DNA from 2 places in the Streptomyces botrytidirepellens genome. Region 1 is predicted to be linked to the other one. Evidence: riboswitches for the same ligand, from Rfam matches in the RefSeq annotation. Region 1 holds a riboswitch; the other holds the start of a gene.

Region 1 (8,669 bases):
GATCACCACCACCGAGGGGATCAGCACCCCCACGACCACGCCCAGAAAGCCGACGAACGCCAGCAGCCGCCAGCGCAGCCGCGCCTTGTACTGAAGGAGTACCTCTCCCAACAGCCACAGCGCCACGACGCCGAAAGCGATGTAGAGGACCGTCCAGCCCATGCCCGCCCCTCTCAGTGCGGCTGCCCCTTGGCCGCCGTCATCAGGACCGCTGGTGCAGTCCCAGATTCTTGTAGATTTCCAGCGTCGCCGTGGAGTGGTTCAGGGTAATGAAATGAAGCCCGGGGATCTCCTCGGCCATCAACCGCGCGCACAGCTCCGTCGCGTAGTCGATCCCGATCGAGCGTACAGCCGCCGCGTCGTCCTTGACCGCCAGGATGCGTTCGGCCAGCTCCGGCGGGAAGGCGGCGTTGCTGAGCTGCGCGAACCGCTCGATCTGCTTGACGTTCGTGACCGGCATGATCTCAGGGATGATCGGTGTCGTACAGCCCGAGGCCGCGACCCGGTCGCGCAGCCGCAGATAGTCCTCCGGGTAGAAGAACATCTGGGTGATCGCGAAGTCGGCGCCCGCGCGGCACTTGTCGACGAAGTGACGGATGTCGGTGTCCCAGTCCGTCGAGCGCGGGTGCATCTCGGGGAAGGCGGCGACGCCGACGCAGAAGTCGCCCGACTCCTTGATCAGGCGGACCAGCTCGGCGGCGTAGGTGATGCCGTCGGGGTGTCTGACCCACTCGCCCATGGGGTCGCCGGGCGGGTCGCCGCGCAGGGCGAGCATGTTCCGGATCCCGGCGTCGGCGTACTGGCCGATGATGTTGCGCAGGTCGGCGAGGGAGTGGTTGACCGCGGTCAGGTGGGCGACGGGGGTCAGGGTGGTGTCGGTCGCGATCTGCTCGGTGGCGCGGACGGTGCCCTCACGGGAGGAGCCGCCCGCGCCGTACGTCACGGAGACGAAGGTCGGTGAGACGGCCTCCAGTCGGCGGATGGCGTTCCACAGTGTGTGCTGCCCCTTGTCCGTTTTGGGGGCGAAGAATTCGAAGGAATACGACTGCTCGCCCGAAGCGAGCAGGTCACGCACGGTAAGGGCTCGATCAGTCCTGGTGGAAGCGGTGCCTAGGGCCATACGGGAAGGTTAGCCAGCAGGGTGGTCGGCGCCCACCCGGCAACGTGGTTATGGGGGTTTTGCCAGGCTCTTGTCCGCAATGCGGACAGGATGATCGAGCCGGGCTCAACCCCGACACCCGTTAGACATCTGCTGCTCGCACGCGCTTCGCCAGGGATTCCGTGGCCGCCGCCGGGTCCTCGGCGTCGGTGATGGCCCGCACCACGACGATCCGGCGCGCTCCCGCCTCCAGCACCTGGTCCAGGTTGGACGCGTCGATGCCGCCGATCGCGAACCAGGGCCGGGCCGGGCGCCGGGCGGCCGCGTGACGGACCAGGGAGAGACCGGGGGCGTGGCGGCCCGGCTTGGTGGGGGTGGGCCAGCAGGGGCCGGTGCAGAAGTAGTCCACGCCGGGCTCGGCGAGGGCCGCGTCCACCTCGGCCTCCGCGTGCGTGGAGCGCCCGATCAGCGGGCCGTCGCCGAGGATGGCGCGGGCCGCCGGGACGGGCAGGTCGCCCTGGCCCAGGTGGAGCACGCCGGCACCGGCGGCGTGGGCGACGTCCGCCCGGTCGTTGACGGCGAGCAGCTTGCCGTGGCGGCGGCAGGCGTCGGCGAAGACGGCGAGGTGGTCCAGCTCCTCGGCGGCCTCCATGCCCTTCTCCCGCAGCTGGACGATGTCCACCCCGGCCGCCAGCACGGCGTCCAGGAACTCCGGCAGGTCGCCCTGGCGCTTGCGCGCGTCGGTGCACAGGTAGAGGCGGGCGTCGGCCAGCTGCTCGCGTGCGGTCATGGGTGGGTTTCCCCCCGGATCGTGCGGCGTACGGGCAGGGTCGGCCCCGCCCGTACGCCTGGTGGTTCAGAAGCGGTTCTGAGCTGTTCTGAAGGGGATCAGAAGTGGATCAGACGTGGATCAGAAGTGGTTCGGAGAACGGCGGGCGAGGTCAGACGGCGAGCGCCTGCGCGCGCCGCTTCACTTCCGTGCCGCGATTCTCGCGCAGCGCCTGGGCCGGGGTGCCCGGCAGGCTCGGGTCAGGGGTGAAGAGCCACTCCAGCATCTCCTCGTCGCTGAAGCCGTCGTCCTTGAGCAGTGTCAAGGTCCCCACGAGGCCCTTGACGACCTTTCCGTCACCGATGAAGTCCTCGGGCACCTGGAGCACCCGGTTCTCGCCACGGCGCACCGCGATCAGCTGGCCCTCCTTGACCAACTGCCTCACGCGGGTCACCTCGACGCCGAGCCGGTCGGCGACGTCGGGGAGAGTGAGCCAGGCGGGGACGAGAGCATCGATCTTTGCGTCAATCTCGGTCACAGAACAAGCCTGCCATCTGGGACTGACAGTGGGTAGCCGGGCGTCCGCCGTGCGGGCCGCCGAGTGCGGGGGCCCGCCCGGTGCCGCCGGGCCCCGCACCCCTGCTCACCGGGGGTACCGGCGGGTCACAGAACGGCCGACTTCAGCGGCACCGACGGATCCGTGGCCCGGGTCCGGTCCAGCCGGGCGCCGCGTTCGATCAGCTTGCGGCCCTGGGCCAGATCGCGCGGACGGCCGACCGCCAGCAGGGCGACCAGGGCCCCGTCCCGCAGCCAGCACACCGACCAGGCGGCGCCGTCCGGGTCGCCCCGCCAGACCAGTTCGTCGGCGTCCGAGTGGTGTCCCGCGTACTGCACGAACCGCCCGAACTGCTCGGACCAGAAGTACGGCACCGGGTCGTAGACCTGGCCGGGGAAGTGCGCGGTCCGGCTGCCGACCACGTTGGCGGCGACCGTCCGCGGTCCCTGGAGCGCGTTGTCCCAGTGGTGCACCAGCAGCCGGGTCCCGTAGCGGGCGGACGGGAAGGACGCGCAGTCGCCGACGGCGTACACATCGGGCGCGGAGGTGCGCAGCCCCGCGTCGGCGGCGATGGACCGGTCCGCGGCGAGTGCGACGCCCGAACCGGCCAGCCAGCCGGTCGCGGGCCGGGCGCCGATGCCGACGACCACCGCACCGGCCCGCAGCCGGGTGCCGTCGCCGAGCACGAGCCCGTTTTCGTCGAGCGCGGTGACGCGGGCGCCGGTGACCAGGGTGGCGCCGTAGTCCGCGTACCAGCCGGTCATGTGGGCGGCGACCTCCGCCGGGAGGGCGCCCGCCAGCGGCCGGTCCGCGGCCTCGACGACCGTCACCGTGCAGCCCGCCTCGCGGGCCGCGGTCGCGAACTCCGCGCCGATCCAGCCCGCCCCGACCACCACGATCTCCTGCTGGGCGGCGAGCACCGGGCGCAGCCGTTCGGCGTCGTCCAGGGTGCGCAGCAGATGGACGCCGGGCACGCCCTCGCTGCCGGGCAGGGCGACCGGCTCGGCGCCGGTGGCGATCACCAGGACGTCGTACGGGATCGGGCCGGACCCGGTCTCGACCGTGCGCCCGTCCGTGTCCAGCCCGGTCACCGGGACGCCGAGGCGCAGCCCGATGCCGAGCGCGGCGAAGTCCACGTCGAACGCGGACCCTTCGGCCTTGCCGAGCAGCACGGCCTTGGACAGCGGCGGCCGGTCGTACGGCTGATGGGGCTCAGCTCCCAGCAGCAGGATCTCCCCGGTCCAGCCCTGCTCCCGCAGCGCGACGGCGGTCTGCACCCCCGCCATGCCCGCGCCGACGATCACCACCCGCTGTCCGCCGCCACCCGCCGAGGACGCCATCGTCTTCGTCGTCTCATCGCTCACACGATCACTGTATTGCGGCAGGTGGGGCGGACCGGAGAGCGCACGACGAGATCTCGGGCACAGCCCGACGGGCCGGACGGCCCGTCGTACCGGGGAGCGCGGGCCTCGTGCCCGGCGCCGCCCGGGACGCTCCCTTCCGGGCGATTCGGGGCGCGTACTAGGGTGGCGGGACAGAGCACTCGCGGGAGCCCGGGCGCACCGGGCTGAGAGGGAGGCTGGCGCGGCCTCCGACCGTACGAACCTGATCCGGGTCATGCCGGCGAAGGGAGGGGGCGACCAGCCCATGCACACGCCACCCCACACCTCGAGCGAGACACCTCAGGGCAGCGCCGCACCGTACGACGTCCTCGTCATCGGCGGCGGCATCATCGGCCTGGTCACGGCCTGGCGGGCGGCCCAGCGGGGCCTGCGCACCGCCGTCGTCGACCCGGCGCCCGGCGGCGGGGCCGCCCAGGTCGCGGCCGGGATGCTGGCGGCCGTCACCGAGCTGCACTACGGCGAGCAGACCCTGCTCGGGCTGAACCTGGCCTCGGCGCGCCGCTATCCGTCGTTCGTGGCGGAGTTGGAGCAGGCGAGCGGCCATGACCTGGCCTTCCGTACCTGCGGGACGCTCTCGGTCGCGCTCGACGCGGACGACCGGGCCCATCTGCGCGAGCTGCACGACTTCCAGCAGCGGCTGGGACTGGACGCACAGTGGCTCACGGGGCGCGAATGCAGGCGCCTGGAGCCGATGCTCGCGCCGGGCGTGCGCGGGGGCCTGCGCGTCGACGGCGATCACCAGGTCGACCCGCGGCGGCTGGCGGCGGCGCTGCTGGCGGCGTGCGAACGCGCCGGGGTGGTCCTCCACCGCGTCCGCGCCGAGCGGCTGCTGCTGAACGACGACGGCGACCGCGCCACCGGGGCCGAGCTGGCCGACGGCGCGCGCACCCGGCTGACCGCCGGGCAGACCGTGCTGGCCGCGGGCAGCCTCAGCGGGCGGCTCCCCGGCGTGCCCGAGGAGGTCCTGCCGCCCGTGCGCCCCGTCAAGGGCCAGGTCCTGCGGCTGTCGGTGCCCGCCCCGTACGCGCCCTTCCTGTCCCGGACCGTGCGGGCCGTGGTGCGCGGCGGGCACGTCTACCTCGTCCCGCGCGAGAACGGCGAGCTGGTCGTCGGCGCGACCACGGAGGAGCTGGGCTGGGACACCACGGTCACCGCGGGCGGGGTGTACGAGCTGCTGCGCGACGCGCACGAGCTGGTGCCCGGCATCACCGAACTGCCGCTCGTCGAGACCTTGGCCGGGCTGCGCCCCGGCTCCCCCGACAACGCCCCGCTGCTCGGCCCGACCGAGCTGCCCGGCCTCCAGCTGGCCACCGGCCACTACCGCAACGGCGTCCTGCTCACCCCGATCACCGGCGACGTCATGGCCGAGGCGCTTTCCGGCGGCGAACTGCCGCCCGAGGCGCGGCCGTTCTCCCCGCGGCGCTTCGCGGCGACCCCGCCTCTCCCCACCGCAGCAGTACAGGAGCACACCGCATGACCGTGACCGTGAACGGCGAGCCCCGCGAGCTGCCCGACGGCACCACCCTCGACGGGGTCGTCGCGACCCTCACCCAGGCGCCCTCGGGCGTCGCCGCGGCCGTCAACGAGACGGTCGTCCCGCGCGGCCAGTGGCCCGCGACCCCGCTCGGCGACGGCGATCGCGTCGAGGTCCTCACCGCGGTCCAAGGAGGCTGACCCTCATGACGCACCCCACGACGCTGGATCAGGTCCTCACCGACGCCGATCCGCTCACCATCGCCGGTACGGCCTTCGGCTCCCGCCTGATCATGGGGACCGGCGGCGCGCCCAGCCTGGACGTCCTGGAGCGCTCGCTGATCGCCTCCGGCACCGAGCTGACCACGGTCGCGATGCGCCGCCTGGACCCCACGGTGCAGGGCTCGGTGCTGTCCGTACTGAACCGGCACGGCATCCGCCCGCTGCCCAACACCGCGGGCTGTTTCACCGCCGGGGAGGCCGTGCTGACCGCCCGGCTCGCCCGCGAGGCGCTGGGCACCGACTGGGTGAAGCTGGAGGTCGTCGCCGACGAGCGCACCCTGCTCCCCGACCCGATCGAGACGCTGGACGCCGCCGAGACCCTGGTGGACGACGGCTTCACGGTCCTGCCGTACACCAACGACGACCCGGTGCTGGCCCGCAAGCTGGAGGACGTCGGCTGCGCCGCGATCATGCCGCTGGGCTCGCCGATCGGCTCCGGCCTCGGCATCCGCAACCCGCACAACTTCCAGCTGATCACCGAGCGCGCCGGGGTCCCGGTGATCCTCGACGCGGGCGCGGGCACGGCGTCCGACGCGGCGCTCGCCATGGAGCTGGGGTGCGCCGCCGTCATGCTGGCCTCGGCCGTGACGCGCGCCCAGGAGCCGGTGCTGATGGCCGGGGCGATGCGGCACGCGGTCGCCGCGGGGCGGCTGGCGCACCGGGCGGGCCGCATCCCCCGCCGCCACTTCGCCGAGGCGTCGTCCCCGGCCGAGGGCCTGGCCGCGCTCGACCCGGAGCGGCCCGCGTTCGCGTAACGCGGGGATCCGGGGCGGCCTACCGTGGAATGCGGAGGTGGTCGCCGTGAGGGAGCCGACAGCCGTGACCGGGGCCGACCGGATCGAGCGCGAGGCGTACGTCCCCGCCCCCATCGACCGCGTCTGGCGGGTGCTGACCACGCCGGAGCACATCCGCACCTGGTACGCCCCCGGCGGCTGCGAGATCGACCCGCGTCCCGGCGGCACCGTCCGCTTCCGCTGGGACGAGCACGGGGAGTTCCACGGCCGGGTCGAGCGCGCGGTCCCCGACGCCCTCTTCCGCTTCCGGCTGGCCCACGCCCCCGACCGCGACCCGCTCGGCCCCGGCCAGTCCACCGTGGTCGAATTCACGCTCTCCCCGGAGGGCGCGGGCACCCGCCTCCGCCTCGCCGAGACCGGCATCCGCGCGCTCGACCTCCCGGACGAGGCCAAGGCCAAGCACGCCGAGTACGCCGCCCTGGCCTGGACCTCCGCCTTGGAGGAGCTGGCCGCCCTGGCCGCCGCCTCGCACAACTGACGCCGAGGTCACCGTTTCGTCGCAGTGCATACGGACATGGGGCGGGCGGCCCGACGCGGCGGTGACGGCTCGTAGACTGCGTTCTCGTGGATACGACGCTCCAGGACCCCCTCGTCGGGCAGGTGCTCGACGGCCGCTACCGCGTTGAGGCGCGCATCGCCGTGGGCGGGATGGCGACGGTCTACCGGGCCGTCGACACGCGGCTCGACCGCGTCCTCGCCCTGAAGGTGATGCACCAGAGCCTCGCCTCGGACGCCGCCTTCGTGGACCGCTTCATCCGCGAGGCCAAGTCCGTCGCCAGACTCGCGCACGCCAACGTGGTGGGCGTCTACGACCAGGGCACCGACGGCGCCCACGTCTACCTGGCCATGGAGTACGTCGCCGGCTGCACCCTGCGCGACGTGCTGCGCGAGCGCGGCGCCCTCCAGCCCCGTGCCGCGCTGGACATCCTGGAACCGGTGCTCGCCGCGCTCGGCGCCGCCCACCGCGCGGGCTTCGTCCACCGCGACATGAAGCCGGAGAACGTCCTGATCGGCGACGACGGCCGGGTCAAGGTCGCCGACTTCGGCCTGGTCAGGGCGGTCGACACCAACACCAGCGCGTCCACGGGATCCGTCCTGGGCACCGTGTCCTACCTCGCGCCCGAGCAGATCGAACACGGTACGGCCGACACCCGCGCCGACGTCTACGCGTGCGGCGTCGTCCTGTACGAGATGCTCACCGGCTCCAAGCCGCACGGCGGCAGCACCCCGGCGCAGGTCCTCTACCAGCACCTCCACGAGGACGTCCCGCCGCCGTCCGCCGCCGCGCCCGAGGTCGCGCCGGAGCTGGACGGACTGGTCGCCTCCGCCACCGCGCGCGATGTGGCGCTGCGGCCGGCGGACGCCGTCGAACTCCTCGGCCAGGTGCGGACGGCGCGGGCCGCCCTCACCGACGCCCAGCTCGACGCCGTACCGCCGCAGGCCCACGAGGACGCGCTCGGCGGCGGCTCCGAAGACCGTACGACGGTGATCCCGCGCCCGGCCGGGGCCGCCGGGGCCTCGGACGAGGTGAACCACACCAGCCGCCTGGACCTCCCCCCGGAGCCGCCCGAGCCGCGGCCACGCCGCCGCCTGCCGCGGCGCGGCGTGGTGACGATCGTCGCCGCCGTGCTGCTGGCGCTCGGCATCGGCGCCGGGGTCTGGTACATCAGCGCCGGGCAGTTCACCAATGTGCCGTCCGTGCTGAAGATGACCCGCCCGGACGCGGAGAAGAAGCTGCGCAACGCCGGTCTGGACGTGAAGGTCGTCCAGGATTACAGCGACGTCGTCGACAAGAACAAGGTCATCAGCACCAAGCCCGGCGTCGGCGAACGCATCCGCTCCACCGGCACCGTCACCATCCACGTCTCCCAGGGGCCGCCGCGGGCCGAGGTGCCCAACGTCGTCGGCCGCCCCCTCACCGAGGCCAAGGCGAAGATCGCCGACGCGGGGCTGAGGGTGGGCACCGTGACCCGCAGCTTCAGCACCGAGACCCCGCAGGGCTCCGTCCTCGCCACCACCCCCGGCCCGGACGCCGTCCGCCGCCCCGACACGCCCGTGAACATCGTGGTGAGCAAGGGCGAGCAGCTCGACATCCCGGACGTCATCGGCGACGACCCGTCCGACGCCCGGTCCGAACTGCGCGAGGCGGGCTTCAAGGTCAAGTTCGCCGAGCGCCGGGTGTTCTCGGAGGAGGACCGCGGCACGATCGCCGAACAGTCCCCGTCCGGCGACGAGGGCGCCAAGGGCGACACGATCACCCTCACCCTCTCCAAAGGCCGGCAGATGATCGAGG
Region 2 (7,108 bases), on a different contig from region 1:
GTCGTCGCCCGCGGCACCCTGGCCGGATACCGGGTCCAATCCGTCGATCTGACGGCCCGTACGTCCGCGCTGCTGTCCACCGACACCGACCGGGCGGTCTTCCTGGGCTGCCCGATGGAGCCGGAGGCCGCGGCGCGGGTCCGGGCGCAGGGGGCGCTGGTCTTCCCGCCCGTGCCGGACCTGCCGTTCGACCCATACCGCGGCACCCTCTACACCGCGGCCGAGCTGTTCGAGGGCCTGGACGACGGGGTCGACGGGTACGCGGGCACGCCGGACGCGCGCGCCTACGCCTGGTTCCAGCGGACCAAGGCCGACGGCGACATCTTCTCCTCGATGCTGCGCTCGATCCACGACGACGCCGTCTCCGACGCGCTGGACGAACTGCTCACCGGCGCCCGGGTGGTGGGCGTGATGGGCGGCCACGCCCTGGAGCGCGGCTCCGACGGGTACGCGGGCGCCGCCCGGCTCGGGCAGGCGCTGGCGCGGTCCGGGCTGACGGTCGCGACGGGCGGCGGCCCGGGCGCGATGGAGGCCGCCAACCTGGGCGCGTACACGGCACCGCTCCCGGACGCGGCACTGAAGGAGGCGCTGGAACTCCTCGCCGGGCAGCCCTCGTTCCGCCCGTCGGTGGGCGCCTGGGCCGGGGCCGCGTTCGCGGTGCGGGAGCGGTGGCCGGACGGCGGCGCGTCGGTCGGGATTCCGACCTGGTTCTACGGGCACGAGCCGCCGAACGCCTTCGCCTCGCACATCGGCAAGTACTTCGCCAACGCGACCCGCGAGGACGGGCTGCTGGCCCGTTCGAACGCGGGCGTCGTCTTCCTGCCCGGCGCCGCCGGAACCCTCCAGGAGATCTTCGACAACGCCACGCCGAACTACTACGAGTCGCGCGGCGAGCCCACCCCGATGGTGCTCGTGGACCGCGACCACTGGACGCGCCGCCTGCCGGCCTGGCCGCTGCTCGAAGCGCTCGCGGAGGGACGGTCGATGAAGGCCCGCATCGCGCTGGTGGACTCGGTGGACGAGGCCCCGGACACGCTCGCCTCCCTGACGGGCTGAGCACCCTCCCGACGGGCTGAACCTCCGTACGCCCGCCCGAAGGGCTGGACCTCCGAACGCCTGCCCGACGGGCTGAACCTCCCTACGCCGAACCGCGGGCCCTACGACGCGCCGCGCGCCTTACGACCCGTCGAGCACCACCACGTCCGCGGAGTCGAAGATCGCCCCCACCCGGTCCCCCGCCTCCGGGGCGTCCCGCAGCGCGCAGGACGCCTCCAGGCGGGGCCCGTGTTCCGGCTGGAGGACGACCGCCACATGGTCGCCGCGGAAGGTGCGTGCGGCGACCGTGCAGGGCAGCCCGTCCGCGGGGGCGGTGAGCCGTACCCCGGCCGGGCGGACCAGCAGCCGCCCCGGGCCGGGCCGGGAGCCGGGCGGCACCGGCAGCTTGCCCCAGCAGGTGTCGGCGATCTCGCCGTGCACGATCGCCTCGACCACGTTGTCGAAGCCGAGGAAGCGGGCGACGAACTCGTTCGCGGGCCGCTGCCACACCTCCAGCGGGGTGCCGGTCTGCGCGATCCTGCCGTCCTCCATGACCACGACCCGGTCGGCGAGCGCGAACGCCTCGCCCTGGTCGTGGGTGACGGCGAGGACCGTGGTGCCCAGCCGTGCGAACAGCTCCCGCAGCTCCATGACCAGCCGCTCCCGCAGCCCGCGGTCGAGCTGGCCCAGCGGCTCGTCCAGCATCAGCAGCCGCGGCCGGGGCGCCAGCGCGCGGGCGAGCGCGACGCGCTGCTGCTCACCGCCGGACAGCGAGTCGACGGGCCGCCGCTGCGCGCCGGGCAGTCCGACCAGGTCCAGCAGTTCGGCGACCCGGCGGTCCGCCTCCGCGCGCCCGGCTCCCCGCATCCGCAGCCCGAAGGCGACGTTGCCGCCCACGTCGCGCTGCGGGAAGAGCTGATGGTCCTGGAACATCAGCCCCACCCCGCGCCGGTGGGTGGGCACGCCGCTCTGGTCGCGGCCCGCGAGCCACACCCGGCCGGAGGCGGCGCGCTGGAGTCCGGCCACCACACGCAGCATCGTGGACTTGCCGCTGCCGCTGGGGCCCAGCACACAGACGGTCTCGTGCTCGGCGACGTCCAGGTCGACGGCGTCGAGCGCGTCGTTGCGGCCGTACCGGACCGTCACCTCGTCCAGTCGCAGCAGCGTCATCAGGCTCCCCCCATGTCAGAACTCCCCCGAGCGGTCGGTGCGGATGCGCTCCAGGACCAGCAAGGAGCAGGCGCACACCAGCATCAGGATCGTGCTCAGGGCCATCGCCTGCCCGTAGTTGAGCTGTCCCGCGCGGCCCAGGAAGCGCGCGACGGCCACCGGGAGGGTGGGCAGGTCGGGGCGGGCGATGAACACCGTGGCCCCGAACTCGCCGAGCGACACGGCGAACGCGAAACCCGCCGCGACCGCCAGCGCCCGCCCCACCAGCGGCAGGTCCACCTCGCGCCAGGCGCGCAACGGGGACGCGCCCAGCACGGCGGCGGCCTCCCGCAGCCGGTGGTCCACGGCCCGCAGGACGGGCAGCATGGTGCGGACGACGAAGGGGACGCCGACCAGGGCCTGGGCGAGCGGGACGATGACCCAGGAGGCGCGCAGGTCCAGCGGGGGTTCGTCGAGCGCGATGAGGAAGCCGAAGCCGACGGTGACGGCGGAGGTGCCCAGCGGCAGCATCAGCAGCGCGTCGAAGCCGCGGACGAGGCGCCCGGCCCTGCGGGTGAGCGCGGCGGCGGCGAGGCCGCCGACGAGGACGGCGAAGACGGTGGCGACGGCCGCGTACTGGAGGGAGTTCCCGATGGCGTCCACGGGGGCCACGAAGAAGGTGCCGCCGCTGTCGGCGGCGGACTGAAGCGCCCGGTAGTACGTGAACCCGTAGCCGTCCGGCCCGTGGAGCGAGCGTTCCACCAGCACCGCGAGCGGCAGCACGATCAGCACCGCGACGACGGCCAGCACCCCCGCGAGCAGCCCCCACTGCGCCGGGCCTTGCGGGCGCCGCGCGGTCCGGGCGGCGTCGACGAGCCGCAGGGCGCCCTCCCGGCGGCGCACGGTCCAGGCGTGCAGCGCGAGGACGGCCGCGACCGCCGCGAACTGCACGAGGGTCAGCACCGCGGCCGTGGGCAGGTCGAGCAGCTGCGCGGTCTGCCGGTAGATGGCCACCTCCAGGGTGGCGTAGCGCGGACCGCCGAGGATCTGGATCACACCGAAGGAGGTGAACGTGAACAGGAAGACCATCAGCGCGGCGGCGGCCACGGCGGGGCCCAGCGCGGGCAGGGTGACCCGGCGCCAGGCCGCGAGGCGGCTCGCGCCGAGCACCCGGGCGGCCTCCTCCTGGCGCGGGTCGAGCTGCGCCCACAGCCCGCCGACGGTGCGGACGACCACCGCGTAGTTGAAGAAGACGTGGGCCAGCAGGATCGCCCAGACGCTGGTGTCGAGCCGTATCCCCCACAGCTCGTCCAGCAGCCCGCCGCGCCCGAGCAGCCCCAGGAACGCCGACCCCGCGACGACGGTCGGCAGCACGAACGGCACGGTCACCACGGCGCGCAGCAGCCCCTTGCCGGGGAAGTCGAAGCGGGCGAAGACATACGCGCCGGGCAGCGCGACCGCCAGCGTCAGCCCGGTCGAGGCGGCCGCCTGCCAGCCGGTGAACCACAGGGTGTGCAGGACCGACGGGTCGCCCAGCACCTCGGGTATCCGCCCGAGCTGCCACCGGCCACCGACGCGCAGCCCGCGGGTGACGATCGCGGCCACCGGATACGCGAAGAAGACGCCGAAGAAGGCGAGCGGCACGGCCATGAGGGCGAGCCGCAGGGCGGTGCCGCGTGCCTTCCCCTCGCCCTTCTCCTGGTTCTCGCGAGGGGCTACAGAAGGAGCGAGGACCATGCCTTGACCCAGGGCTCACGGTTCTTGGCTATCTTCCGCGGGGGCAGGGTGGCCGGGTCGGCGACCTCGGCCCCGTACCGGGTGAAGACCTCCGGCAGCTCGGCGCCCTCGCGCACCGGATTGACGTACATGTTGAGCGGTACGTCCTCCTGGAAGCGCTTGGTCAGAAGGAAGTCCAGCAGCGCCTTGCCCCCCTTGGTGTTGCCCGCGCCCTTCAGCAGCCCGGCGAACTCCGTCTGCCGGAAGCAGGTGCCGTCCGCCACCCCGGTCGGGGCCTTGGCGGGCTTCGACTTCGCGTCCGCCACCTCGGCGGGCGGGCTGGAGGCGTACGAGACGACGAGCGGCTTGTCGCCCTTGGCGCCGCCCGCCGAGCCGGAGAAGCGGTCGTAGTACGCCTGCTCCCAGCCGTCGACCACCTCGACGCCGTTGGCCCGCAGCTTCTTCCAGTAGTCGCGCCAGCCGTGGTCGCCGTAGCGGGCGGCGGTGCCGAGGAGGAATGCGAGACCGGGGGACGAGGTGGCGGCGTTCTCGGTGACCAGCAGGTTCTTGTAGGCGGGCTTGGTCAGGTCGGCGAGCGTCTTCGGCGGCGCGAGCTTCTTGCGCTCGAAGTAGGCGCGGTCGTAGTTGACGCAGATGTCGCCGTAGTCGACCGGGGTGACGCGGTGCTTCGCCCGGTCGAGCTGGAAGGCCGCGGGGACCTTGTCCAGGCCCTTCGCCTCGTACGGCGTGAACAGGTCATTGTCGAGCGCGCGGGAGAGGAGGGTGTTGTCGACGCCGAAGAACACATCGCCCTGCGGATGGCCCTTGGACAGGATCGCCTGGTTGACGGCGGCCCCCGCGTCACCACCGGCCTGTACCCGCACCTTGTAGCCGGTCTTGCGGGTGAACTCCTTGAGGACCGCCTTGGACGCCGCGAACGAGTCGTGCGAGACCAGGGTGACGGTCTTGGAGTCCTTGCCGTCCGCCGCGTCCCCGCCGCAGCCGGTGAGGACGCCGGTGCCGAGGGATCCGACGAGGGCGGCGGTGACGGCACGCCGAAGATGGCTGTTCATGGTGAGGCTGACTCCCTACGCCGGTATGACCCGGATCAGGTTGGAGGGTCTGCGGCCGTGCCGCACTCTCAGCGCTGTCGCGCTCCCCTGTCGGAATGTTCATTTGTGCGCCGCGATACGACGGTTGTGCGGCGCTTGTGCGAAGGCACCGTATCAGCCGGTGGTCAGCGCTCCGTGGCCGCCAGCTGGCCGCACGCCCCGTCGATCTCCTGCCCCCGGGTGTCCCGGACGGTCACCGGCACCCCGTGCCGCTCCAGGGCCGCCACGAACGCCTTCTCGTCCTCCGGCCGGGACGCCGTCCACTTGGAGCCGGGCGTCGGGTTGAGCGGGATGAGGTTGACGTGCACCCGGTGGCCCTTGAGCAGTCGGCCGAGCAGGTCGGCGCGCCACGCCTGGTCGTTGATGTCCTTGATCAGGGCGTACTCGATGGAGATACGGCGGCCGGACTTCTCCGCGTACTCCCACGCCGCGTCCAGGACCTCGCGCACCTTCCAGCGGGTGTTGACCGGGACGAGGGTGTCGCGCAACTCGTCGTCGGGCGCGTGGAGGGAGACCGCGAGGCGGCACTTGAAGCCCTCGTCGGCGAACCGCAGCATCGCCGGGACCAGTCCGACGGTCGAAACCGTGATTCCACGCTGCGAAAGACCGAGCCCCTCGGGCTCGGGGTCGGTGAGCCGGCGGATGGCGCCGATGACCCGGTTGTAGTTGGCCAGCGGCTCGCCCATGCCCATGAAGACGATGTTGGACAGCCGGGCCGGGCCCCCGGGGATCTCGCCGTCGCGCAGCGCGCGCATGCCGTCGACGATCTGGTGCACGATCTCGGCGGTGGACAGGTTGCGGTCCAGACCCGCCTGGCCGGTGGCGCAGAACGGGCAGTTCATGCCGCAGCCCGCCTGGGAGCTGATGCACATGGTGACCCGGTCCGGGTAGCGCATCAGCACGGACTCCACGAGCGTGCCGTCGAAGAGCCGCCACAGGGTCTTGCGGGTGGTGTCGTTGTCGCAGCTGATGTGCCGCACGACGCTCATCAGGTCCGGCAGCAGCCCGGCCGCGAGCTTCTCGCGCGCGGCGGCCGGTACATCGGTCCACTGGGCGGGGTCGTCGGTGTACCGGGCGAAGTAGTGACGCGACACCTGAGCGGCCCGGAAGGGCTTCTCCCCGAGGGCGGCGACGGCCTCGCGGCGCTCGGCGGGCGTGAGGTCGGCGAGGTGCCGCGGGGGCTTCTTGGCCCCACGCGGCACGGCGAAAGTGAGTTCTCCGGGCTTAGGCATGGCCGTACCAGTGTCGCAGACATGCGGAAGGCCCCGCGCCACGGGCGGCGCGGGGCCTGGAGAGTGCGATCCGTTACGCGGCTCAGCCGCCGCCCACGAAGATCACCAGCAGCAGCCACACCACGGGCGCGGTGGGCAGCAGCGAGTCGAGCCGGTCCATGATCCCGCCGTGGCCGGGCAGCAGCTTGCCCATGTCCTTGATGCCGAGGTCACGCTTGATCATGGACTCGCCGAGGTCCCCCAGGGTCGCGCTGACCGCGACGGCGAGGCCGAGCAGCAGCCCCTGCCACCACACGCCGTCCTCGATGAGGTACTGCATGCACAGCGCGCCGACGACCATCGCGAACGCCACCGCGCCCAGCAGCCCCTCGCGGGTCTTGCCGGGGCTGATGCGGGGTGCGAGCGGATGCTTGCCGAAGCGCCAGCCCACCGCGTATGCACCGGTGTCACTCACCACCGTCAGCAGCAGGAAGGTCAGCACCCGCCACGGGCCGTCCTCGGCGGCCAGTATGAGCGCCACGAAGGTGGCGAGGAACGGCACGTAGAAGGCGGCGAAGACGCCCGCCGTGACATCCCTGAGGTAGTTGTCGGGCGGCTCGGTCATCCGCCACACGAGCACGGCGAGCGCCGTGAGCGACACCGCCACCCACGCGCCCTGCGCCCCGCGCACATAGCCCGCGACGACCATGGCGACACCACCGACGGCGAGCGGCACCAGGGGGACCCGGATGTCCTTCCGCTCGGCCAGCCGGGAGGTCAGCTCCCACAGCCCGACGACCACGGCGACCGCTATCACGCCGATGAACACCGGCTTGTAGATGAAGAGCGAGGCGACGATGACCACGCCCAGCCCGACGCCCACCC

Evidence for each region. Region 1 has a riboswitch for thiamine pyrophosphate ahead of thiO (glycine oxidase ThiO). Riboswitches for the same ligand answer to the same signal wherever they lie in the genome.
Region 2: another riboswitch for thiamine pyrophosphate. It lies ahead of EEJ42_RS37075 (thiamine ABC transporter substrate-binding protein); the one in region 1 lies ahead of thiO (glycine oxidase ThiO).

What each region holds. Positions count from the first base shown of each region.
Region 1 is NZ_RIBZ01000774.1:825-9,493, reverse strand. It holds gene EEJ42_RS39470 (chromosomal replication initiator protein DnaA) at 1-162, opposite strand, end outside; gene metF (methylenetetrahydrofolate reductase [NAD(P)H]) at 203-1,120, opposite strand; gene thiE (thiamine phosphate synthase) at 1,242-1,889, opposite strand; gene EEJ42_RS39455 (Rv2175c family DNA-binding protein) at 2,041-2,406, opposite strand; gene EEJ42_RS39450 (NAD(P)/FAD-dependent oxidoreductase) at 2,532-3,764, opposite strand; TPP riboswitch at 3,960-4,073, shown strand; gene thiO (glycine oxidase ThiO) at 4,072-5,304, shown strand; gene thiS (sulfur carrier protein ThiS) at 5,301-5,501, shown strand; gene EEJ42_RS39435 (thiazole synthase) at 5,507-6,337, shown strand; gene EEJ42_RS39430 (SRPBCC domain-containing protein) at 6,384-6,854, shown strand; gene pknB (Stk1 family PASTA domain-containing Ser/Thr kinase) at 6,941-8,669, shown strand, end outside.
Region 2 is NZ_RIBZ01000725.1:182-7,289, reverse strand. It holds gene EEJ42_RS37090 (LOG family protein) at 1-1,056, shown strand, start outside; gene EEJ42_RS37085 (ABC transporter ATP-binding protein) at 1,177-2,205, opposite strand; gene EEJ42_RS37080 (ABC transporter permease) at 2,221-3,834, opposite strand; gene EEJ42_RS37075 (thiamine ABC transporter substrate-binding protein) at 3,900-4,973, opposite strand; TPP riboswitch at 4,969-5,072, opposite strand; gene rlmN (dual-specificity RNA methyltransferase RlmN) at 5,138-6,244, opposite strand; partial or broken gene EEJ42_RS37065 (phosphatidate cytidylyltransferase) at 6,327-7,108, opposite strand, start outside.